DNA from 3 places in the Kitasatospora sp. NBC_00374 genome. Region 3 is predicted to be linked to each of the others. Evidence: riboswitches for the same ligand, from Rfam matches in the RefSeq annotation. Region 3 holds a riboswitch; each other region holds the start of a gene.
What was found. A riboswitch is a leader RNA that binds a small molecule or an ion and turns the genes downstream of it on or off. The one in region 3 is predicted to bind cobalamin.

Region 1 (3,266 bases), 5.2 Mb from region 3:
TCCTCACCCGCTACGGCCACGGCAGAGCCGTCGTCCTCGCCCGGTTCGTGCCCGTCGTCCGCACCGTCCTCAACCCGCTCGCCGGTGCGCTCGGCGTGAACGCCCGCACCTTCACGCTGTGGCAGGTCGTCGGCGGCCTCGTCTGGACCTTCGGTCTCGTCCTGGCCGGCTACGCGCTCGGCTCGTCGGTACCGAACGTCGACCGCTACCTCCTGCCGATCGTGGGCGCCGTCATCGCGCTCTCGCTGCTGCCGCTCGCGCTGGAAGTGCTGCGCTCCCGCCGTCAGGCCAGGGCGCGATGAGGGCCGCCGGCACCGCGCTCGCCGTCGACGGCCGGCCGATCGACGGCGGTCTGTCCCTGCGGGCCGACCACTGGGTCCAGCACCTGCCCTCGCCGGTCCAGGACGCGATCGCCGCGTTCTCCGCTTACGGCCTGGGGCTGCTGGCCGTCCTGATGGTGTGGGCCTGGTGGCGCGCCCGCGCCGCCGACGGCGCCGCCGACGGCGCCGCCATGGCCCGGGTGCTCGCCGCGCCACTGGTGGTGGTCGTCGTGTTCGCCGCCGACACCGTGCTCAAGGCCCTGCTGCACGAGCCCCGGCCGTGCCAGGTCCTCGACACCGGCCCGACCCTGGAGACCTGTCCCGCCACCGGGGACTGGTCGCTGCCGAGCAACCACACCGTCATCGTGTTCGCCGGTGCCGCCGTGCTGTGGCTGGTCGACCGTCGCATCGGTGCGCTCGCGCTGCTCCTGGCCGTTGCGATGGGAGCGTCCCGGGTGCTGGTCGGCGTCCACTACCCGCACGACGTCGCCCTGGGTGCGCTGGTCGGTGCCGCCGCCGGATACGGGATCGGTGCCCTGGCCGGGCAAGGGCGAGGCCTGGTGGACCGGGCCAGGACCGGAGGCCTGCGCAGGTGGCTGACCGCATGACGGGCCGGCGGTGGCCGAAGCCGTGGAACCCGCCGTCACCTCGCTCGGTACCGGCGTGGTGCGCCACTGGTGGGCCGGCCGCAGCGGCGGCAGCCGCCGTGACACTCCGGGACGGCTCCCGGGCCGGTCGCCGACGGACCGACCGGCGGGCGCCGTGATGTGACGCACGCGGCCTTGACCCGGCCTTTCGGCCGTCGCCATGATGGGCCGTCATGTCGTGACTCCGCCGTTGGCGGAAGTCCGGTCCGAATCCGGCGCTGACCCGCAACGGTAGGCCGCCGACAGCTGTCGGCGGCGAGCCCGAGTACCCGGCGGCGGAGGTGTGTGCACTCCTCCCGTCGTGGTCTGCGGGCCGGAGCTCCGAGGGCTGCCCGGTTTCGCGCGGGCTCCCTCCGGGCCCCTGCGTGCGGGCCCGGAGAGGCTCTCACACCCGCCACCGGCCGCACCGCCAAGGCCGACGCGGGCCTCGGCTGGCTGACCGCCCATCAGAACACCGACGGTGGCTTCGCCGCTGCCGGAGCCACCGCCTCCAACGCCCACAGCACCGGCCTGGCCACCGAGACCCTGCTGTCCACCGGCCGCCTCGGCGCGGGCCTCAAGGGCTGGAGCAGCCTGGTCAAGCTCCAGCAGGGCTGCGCCGCTGACCGGGCCGTCCGCGGCGCGGTCGCCTACGACGCCACCGGCTTCGACCCCGGCACCGGCGCCCGGGCCACCGCGCAGGCCGTCCTCGGCCTGTCCGGCACCCCGCTCGCCACCCTCTCCGCGCACGGTGCCCGCCCCGCCGTGCCCGTCCTCGCCTGCCCGGCGACCACCCGCTGACCCCGTAGGAGCACCCCGATGACCGACACCCGCACTCCGCCCCGGCGGGCCCGCCGCACCCTCGGCTCGATCACCGCCGCCGCGGCGCTGACCGCCGGCCTGCTCGGCGTCTCCGCCGCCCGGGCCCCGCAGGCCCAGGCCGCGGCCTGCACCGGCACCACCGGCGTCACGGTCGTGGTCGACTTCACCGCCGTCGGTGGCGGCATCGAGACCGGCTGCGCACCCGGCGACCCGGCGAGCGGCCTCGCCGCACTCACCGGCGCCGGCTTCTCGTACGCCTTCCACCCGCGGTTCCCCGGCTTCGTCTGCAAGATCAACGCCCTGCCCGCCACCTGCACCAACCCCACCGGCAGCGCCTACTGGTCGTACTGGCACGCCCAGCACGGCGGCGCCTGGTCCTACAGCAACCTCGGTGCGGGCAGCTACAACCCGGCGCCCGGGGACGTCGAGGGCTGGGCCTTCGGCGCCGGAGCGCAGCCGGGCATCACCGCACCATGAATCACCGCGCCCTGACCGGCCGTCCGCAGACCGGTGGCCCGGCCCTCCACGATGGGGCCGGGCCACCGGCGGGTGCACGATGCCGTCAGGCGGCGTGGCTCAGCGGCACAGGGCCGTGTCCACGAGCCTCTCGACGTGTTTCATGGCTGCCTCGTCGGTCGGCTGGGTGGTCACCGCGAGGTTGGCGGCGCGGCCGTCCTCGGTGACACCGCCCCGGGTCTCGTAGCCCGTGATGCTGCCACCGTGGCCCCAGTAGAGGCCGCCGCACGACAGTGGTTTGCTCACGAGCCCCAGTCCGTAGCGGGCACCGTCGCCGAACGTGCTTTCGGCGGGAACGGTGGTGCGCATCTCGGCGAGCTGGGCCGCCGGGAGGAGACGGCCGGCGAGGAGTGCGGTGAAGAACCGGTTGAGGTCGGAGTTGGTGGAGATCAACTGGCCCGCCGCCCAGCCCCAGGAGGGGTCGAGTTCCGTGCCGTCGCGCAGTGGTGCGCCTGCCGATTCCCGGTAGTAGCCCTTGGGGTGGGGCTCCCGGATGGTCGCGTCTCCGGGGGCCGGGAAGTACGTGTGGCGCAGCCCGATGGGTTTGATGATGCGCCGGTTCATCTCCTCGGCGATGGGTCGGCCGGTGACCTTCTGCACGATCAGGCCGGCCAGCACGTAGTTGGTGTTGCTGTACGCCCACTGCGTCCCCGGGGCGAAGTCGGCCGGGTGCCGGAGCGCGAGGTCGAGGAGCTCGTGGGGTTCGTAGTGCCGGACGTCGTCGCCCAGGTACTCGGTGTAGTTGGGAAGTCCGCTGGTCTGCTGCAGGAGTTGACGGACGGTGATGTGGCGTCCGTCGATCCCGTCCCCGCGGACGAGGCCGGGCAGATAGGTGTCGACCGTGGCGTCGAGGCCGATCCTCCCCTCGCCGACCAGTTGCAGTACGACCACGGCGGTGAACGTCTTGGTGTTGCTGCCGATCCGCACCTGGCCGTCGACCGGCACCTTCGCGCCGGTGGCCAGGTCGCCGACCCCCGCGGTG
Region 2 (3,266 bases), 1.5 Mb from region 3:
GCCGGGAACTCCTCCTGGACGCCGGTCGCGGCGGTGATCACCAGGTCCGCCTCGGCGATCCGCTCCACTCCGTGCGGCACCTCCACCCGGAAGCCCGCGTGGGTGCGCAGCAGGCCGGGGCGGGCCGAGGCGAGCGCGAAGTCGTAGACCGGCAGGCCGTCGTCGGCCCGGTCCAGCCCGAAGATCTCGCAGGCCACGCCCAGTTCGAAGGGGTGGATCTCCTCCAGCACCACGGCCACCACGTTCGTCAGCATGGCTCCAGGATGACGGTGGCAGCATTTCGATGCAAGCAGGCATTTCTGCCACTCGTCCGGCACCGGCCCAGCGGCCAGGCTGAAGGCATGACCTCTTCGATCCTTGCGAACGTGCTCGTCCTGGCCGGCGTGGTCGGGACCTTCGGCCTGCTGGGCCTGCTGGTCGGCCGCGACCTCGACCGCACCGGACGGCACGGCCGGGACAACTGGCACCGGGCCGGCGGGTACCCGGCCGACCCCGGCCTTCCGGACCGCCTGCACGGCACCCTGCCCGCGGCCGCCGGCCCGGCCTTCGGCACACTTGGGGCATGGACCCCGACACCGACCTCGTCATCCGCCGCGCCCGCGAGGAGGAACTCGACGCCGCCGGCGAGCTCACCGTCGAGGTCTACGTCAAGGAGGGCCACAGCAGGCCTGACAGCCCCTACGCCGGGCTCCTCGCGGACGCCCGGCGCCGGGCCGAGGAGGCCGAGCTCCTCGTCGCCGTCGACCCCGCGGACGGCGCCGTGCTCGGCTGCGTGACCTTCGCCGCGGGCGGCAACGCGTGGGCCGACATCGCCGAGCCGCACGAGGGCGAGATCCGGATGCTCGCGGTCGCCCGGGCCGCCCGCGGCCGCGGCGCGGGCACCGCGCTGGTGCGGGCCGCGATGGAGCGCAGCCGGGAACTGGGACTGGCCGGGATGGCCTTCTCCACCCGCCCGCACATGACCGCCGCACACCGCGTCTACGAACGACTCGGGTTCCTGCGGACGCCCGCCCGGGACTGGGAGCCCGCGCCCGGCATCGACGTGATCGTTTATTCGATCACATTCTGACGGACGGTCCGGTGGCTCCACGCAGTCGAGCGACCACGACACGCGGCACTACATCTGGTGCCGCATCCTGAGACCGCCACAACATGTATGCTCGCTCTCGCTGTCGACGCAGGGAAACCCGGTGTGAATCCGGGACTGCCCCGCAACGGTGAGCGGGCTGCCCAGCACCCTGGGCCCGCGAGTCCGAGACCTGCCGACGGTGTGCCACATGGCTTCCCCGCAGATGCCTTGCAGCACCGCAGTACCGTCCGGGCCTCGCGGGTGGGCCGGGGTGGGACCACGCGCGCCTGGTGATTCGGCGTGCCGCTCCCCCCTGCCTGAAGCCGGTCCGGCCGATCTCGTCCGCCGCCGCCACAGGAGAGAGTGCGCCTTGACCGTCGCTGCCTCAGTCGCCCTGCCGTCCCAGGGTTCCTCCCCCAGCCTTCGGCCGGGTGGTGCCCCCAACGCCGCCGAGAGCGACCCCGGTGCCGCGCTGCTCCGGATGCTCACCGACCGCAGCACCGACCTCCCCCAGGTGGACCCCGGCCACGTCGCCGCCGCCGCGCTGCGCGGCCGCCACGCCGGCTCCGACTTCGCGGAGCTGCGCGGGCTGGCCGTGGAGGCCGCCGCGTCGATGATCGCCGAGGACCCCCAGTACTCGAAGCTGGCCGCGCGCCTGCTGGCGCTGGAGATCTCGGACGAGGCCGTCGGTCAGGGCGCCGTGTCGTTCTCCGCCTCGATCGCCGTCGGCCACGCCGAGGGCCTGATCGGCGACACCACGGCCGCCTTCGTGGCCAAGCACGCGGACGCCTTCGACGCGTTGATCGACCAGGGCGGCGACGACCGGTTCGAGTACTTCGGCCTGCGCACCGTGCAGTCCCGCTACCTGCTGCGCCACCCGATCACCCGCAAGGTGATCGAGACCCCGCAGCACTTCCTGCTCCGCGTCGCGGCCGGTCTGGCGGTCGGCGACGGCGAGCAGTCGGTGCGCGAGGTGGCCGAGCTGTACGCGCTGATGAGCGCGCTCTCCTACCTGCCCTCCTCGCCGACCCTGTTCAACTCCGGCACCAAGCACCCGCAGATGTCCAGCTGCTACCTGCTGGACTCGCCGCTGGACAACCTGGACTCGATCTACTCGCGCTACGCGCAGATCGCCCGGCTGTCCAAGCACGCCGGCGGCATCGGCCTCTCCTACAGCCGGATCCGCTCGCGCGGCAGCCTGATCCGCGGCACCAACGGCAAGTCCAACGGCATCGTGCCGTTCCTGCGGACGCTGGACTCCTCGGTCGCCGCCGTCAACCAGGGCGGCCGCCGCAAGGGCGCGGCCTGCGTCTACCTGGAGACCTGGCACGCCGACATCGAGGAGTTCCTGGAGCTCCGCGACAACACCGGCGAAGAGGCCCGCCGCACCCACAACCTCAACCTGGCGCACTGGATCCCGGACGAGTTCATGCGCCGGGTCAACGCCAACGCGGACTGGTCGCTGTTCTCCCCGGCCGACGTACCCGAGCTGGTCGACCTGTGGGGCGCCGACTTCGACGAGGCGTACCTGAAGGCCGAGCAGGCCGGCAAGGCCGTCCGCACCATCCCGGCGCAGACCCTGTACGCCCGGATGATGCGCACCCTGGCGCAGACCGGCAACGGCTGGATGACCTTCAAGGACGCCTCCAACCGCGCCGCCAACCAGACCGCGCTGCCCGGCCGCACGGTGCACTCCTCGAACCTGTGCACCGAGATCATCGAGGTCACCGACGACTCCGAGACCGCGGTCTGCAACCTGGGCTCGGTCAACCTCGGCGCCCACGTGGCCGAGGGCGCCTCCGTCGCCGACCTGGTGAACACCATGGACTGGGACCGGCTGGACGCCACCGTGCGCACCGCCGTGACCTTCCTGGACCGGGTCATCGACATCAACTTCTACCCGACCACCGAGGCCGGGACGTCCAACTCCCGCTGGCGCCCGGTCGGCCTCGGCGTGATGGGCCTGCAGGACGTCTTCTTCCAGCTGCGGATCGACTTCGACTCCGCCGAGGCCAAGCGGCTCTCCACGCTGATCGCCGAGCGCATCATGCTCACCGCCTACGAGCGCTCCAGCGAGCTGGCCGAGGAGTTCGGGCAGCACAGCGCGTACGCGGAGACCCGGGCCGCCCGCGGCCAGCTGCACATCGACCACTTCGACACCGCCCCGCAGTGGACCGAGCGCTGGGACGCGCTGCGC
Region 3 (3,266 bases):
CCGCAGGATGGCCAGCACGATGTTGACCCGGTCGGTGCCGGCCGGGGCCTGGCCGAGCACGTGCAGGCCGTCGCGGATCTGGGCGTCCTTGACCTCGCACAGCCAGCCGTCGACGTGCAGCAGGAAGTCGTCGAAGCCGTCGTCCTCGGGCCGCTCGTCCAGGCCCAGGTCGTGGTCGAGGCGGGCGGCCTGGATCAGCGTCCAGATCTGGGCGCGGATCGCCGGCAGCTTGGCCGGGTCCATCGCCGCGATGTTGGAGTGCTCGTCCAGCAGCTGCTCCAGACGGGCGATGTCGCCGTACGAGTCGGCGCGGGCCATTGGCGGCACCAGGTGGTCGACCAGGGTGGCGTGCGCCCGGCGCTTGGCCTGGGTGCCCTCGCCCGGGTCGTTGACCAGGAACGGGTAGACCAGCGGCAGGTCACCGATCACGGCGTCCGGGCCGCAGTCCGCCGACAGCGCGGCGGTCTTGCCGGGCAGCCACTCCAGGTTGCCGTGCTTGCCGAGGTGCACCACGGCGTCGGCGCCGAAGCCGCCGTCCGACTGCGCGGCGGCGATCCAGCGGTAGGCGGCCAGGTAGTGGTGACTGGGCGGCAGGTCCGGGTCGTGGTAGATGGCGACCGGGTTGGCGCCGAAGCCGCGCGGCGGCTGGATCAGCACCAGCAGGTTCCCGGAGCGGATCGCGGCCAGCACGATGTCGCCGTCCGGGTTCTGCGAGCGGTCCACGTACAGCTCGCCGGGCGGCGGGCCCCAGTGCTCCTCGACCCGGCCGCGCAGGCCCTCCGGCAGGGTGGCGTACCAGCGGCGGTAGTCGGCCGCCGGGATCCGGACCGGGTTGCGGGCGAGCTGGTCCTCGGTCAGCCAGTCCTGGTCGTAGCCGCCGGCCGCGATCAGGGCGTGGATCAGCGCGTCGCCCTCGTGGCTGCCGTCGTCCTCGGTCTGGGTCAGGCCCGGCAGCGCGTCGGGGCCGTCCAGCGGGCCGAGGTCCATGCCCTCCTCGCGCAGCCGGGTGAGCAGCCGGATCGCCGAGGCGGGGGTGTCCAGGCCGACGGCGTTGCCGACCCGGGCGTGCTTGGTCGGGTACGCCGACAGCACCAGCGCCAGGCGGCGCTCGGCGGCCGGGATGTGCCGCAGCCGGGCGTGCCGCACCGCGATGCCGGCCACCCGGGCCGCCCGCTCCGGGTCGGCGGCGTAGACCGTCAGACCGTCCTCGTCCAGCTCCTTGAAGGAGAACGGCACGGTGATCAGACGGCCGTCGAACTCCGGCACGGCGACCTGGGTGGCGGTGTCCAGCGGGGACAGGCCGTCGTCGCTGGCCTCCCAGGCGGCCCGCGACCAGGTCAGGCACAGCGCCTGCAGGATCGGCCGGTCCAGCGCGGCCAGCGCGCCCGCGTCCCAGGCCTCCTCGTCGCCGCCGGCCTGCGCGTCCGCCGGGCGGGTGCCGCCGGCCGCGAGCACGGTGGTGACGATCGCGTCGGCGGTGCCCAGCCGCGCCAGCAGCTCCGGCTCGGCGCCGCGCAGCGAGGAGCAGAACAGCGGCAGCGCCCGGGCGCCCCGGTCCTCGATCGCCCGGCAGAGCGTCTCGACGAAGCCGGTGTTGCCGCTCATGTGGTGCGCGCGGTAGTACAGCACCGCGATCACCGGGCCCTCGGTGGTACGGGCGGTGCGCTCCAGCGGGCCCCACTCGGGCGCGGAGGCCGGCGGCGCGAAGCCGTGGCCGGTCAGCAGCACGGTGTCGGAGAGGAAGGCGCCCAGCTCGGCCAGGTTCGCCGGGCCGCCGTGCGCCAGGTAGGCGTGCGCCTCGGCGGCGATGCCGGCCGGGACGGTGGACAGCTCCATCAGCTGGGCGTCCGGCGCCTGCTCACCGGTCAGCACGATCACCGGGCGCGGGCCGGCCAGCAGCGCGTCCAGGCCCTCCTGCCAGGCGCGGCGGCCGCCGAGCAGCCGGACGACCACCAGGTCGGTGCCCTCGGTCAGCGCGGGAAGGTCCTCGACGGTCAGCCGGGCCGGGTTGCCCAGGCGGTACGGCACCGGGCCCTCGGAGGCGCGGGCGCTGAGCAGGTCGGTGTCGGAGGTCGACAGCAGCAGGATCATGCGAGGGGCCTCCCGGCCTCGTCGGAGAACGGGCGGGCGGCCCAGGACATGCGGCAGCGCACAGGTCAAGCCTTCCTCGGGGTCCGCGCCCCGTGGGGGTTCCCCCCGGCCACGGGCCGAGGGGCTGGTCTGAGAGACGGCAGGAGTTCCTGGCTCCCACGGTGGTGAACCGTGGTCACAGTGGCGGGACCGCACCGGGTTTGCACCGGTTTCCTCCCCTTGCGCCGTCGCTGGCACGGGCGGCCCGCAGGGCCACCCGCGCAGCATCGTACGGGGTGCCGACCGGCTGCGGAGCTGGTCCGGGACTGTGATCTAGGTCCTGTCCGGCGATCTTGTCGGATCAGCCCGCGGCGTCGGGCGCCCGGTTGGGCGTGCGCCCGGATCGTCCTCGTACTGGGTCGTACTTGGGCGATTCGGGCGTGCGTCCAGGCGGGATGCCCGGCGGCGCGGGCCCGGCAGGATCGGCCGGACAGGGCCGATGAGCCCGGGGCACCCGTTCGGACCATCTGTATGCTCGCCGCCATGCCACCCACACCCGCCGCCCCAGCGCCGGGCCCCGCCGTGCCCGACCGGGGGCAGGCCGACGCCTGCCCCGGCGCGCTGCGCCTGCACCGGGCCGACGACGGCGCCCTCGCCCGGGTCAGGGTGCCCGGGGGACTGCTGACCGCCCGTCAGGCCGTCGCGCTGGCCGAGGCCGCCGAGGACCTGGGCGACGGCGAACTGGAGACCACCTCACGGGGCAACGTCCAGCTCCGCGGCCTGGGTTCGGACGCCGGCGCCGAGCTGGGCGCCCGGCTGCGCGCCGCCGGCCTGCTGCCCTCCGACGCGCACGAGCGGGTCCGCAACATCGTCGCCTCGCCGCTCGCCGGCCTCGACGGCCGCGGCCACGCCGACGTCCAGGCCTGGGTGCGCGAGCTCGACGCGAAGCTGTGCGCGGGCGACTGGGCCGTCGGCCTGTCCGGCAAGTTCCTCTTCGCGCTCGACGACGGCCGCGGCGACGCCGCCTCGCTGGACGCCGATGTGACATTGATCGCAAGGCCGGCCGGCACCGCACTGCTGCGCCTCGGACGGGCCGCCACCGCCCGCCCGGTCCCCGCCGGGGAGGCGGTGGACGCGGCACTCGCCGCCGCCCGCGACTTCCTGGCCGCGCTGCGCGCCACCGGCACCCAGGCCTG

Region 1: it holds a riboswitch for cobalamin, as region 3 does, so the genes downstream of both, OG871_RS06885 (hypothetical protein) here and cobN (cobaltochelatase subunit CobN) in region 3, are expected to answer to the same signal.
Region 2: it holds a riboswitch for cobalamin, as region 3 does, so the genes downstream of both, OG871_RS23690 (ribonucleoside-diphosphate reductase subunit alpha) here and cobN (cobaltochelatase subunit CobN) in region 3, are expected to answer to the same signal.

Annotation. Positions count from the first base shown of each region.
Region 1 covers NZ_CP107964.1:1,519,413-1,522,678, reverse strand. The annotation lists gene OG871_RS06895 (DedA family protein) at 1-302, shown strand, start outside; gene OG871_RS06890 (phosphatase PAP2 family protein) at 299-928, shown strand; cobalamin riboswitch at 1,120-1,259, shown strand; gene OG871_RS06885 (hypothetical protein) at 1,253-1,747, shown strand; gene OG871_RS06880 (flagellar hook-length control protein FliK) at 1,766-2,245, shown strand; gene OG871_RS06875 (serine hydrolase domain-containing protein) at 2,345-3,266, opposite strand, start outside.
Region 2 covers NZ_CP107964.1:5,259,231-5,262,496, reverse strand. The annotation lists gene OG871_RS23700 (helix-turn-helix domain-containing protein) at 1-254, opposite strand, end outside; gene OG871_RS23695 (GNAT family N-acetyltransferase) at 563-1,069, shown strand; cobalamin riboswitch at 1,140-1,282, shown strand; gene OG871_RS23690 (ribonucleoside-diphosphate reductase subunit alpha) at 1,551-3,266, shown strand, end outside.
Region 3 covers NZ_CP107964.1:6,733,835-6,737,100, forward strand. The annotation lists gene cobN (cobaltochelatase subunit CobN) at 1-2,091, opposite strand, end outside; cobalamin riboswitch at 2,212-2,354, opposite strand; gene OG871_RS30025 (cobalamin biosynthesis protein CobG) at 2,602-3,266, shown strand, end outside.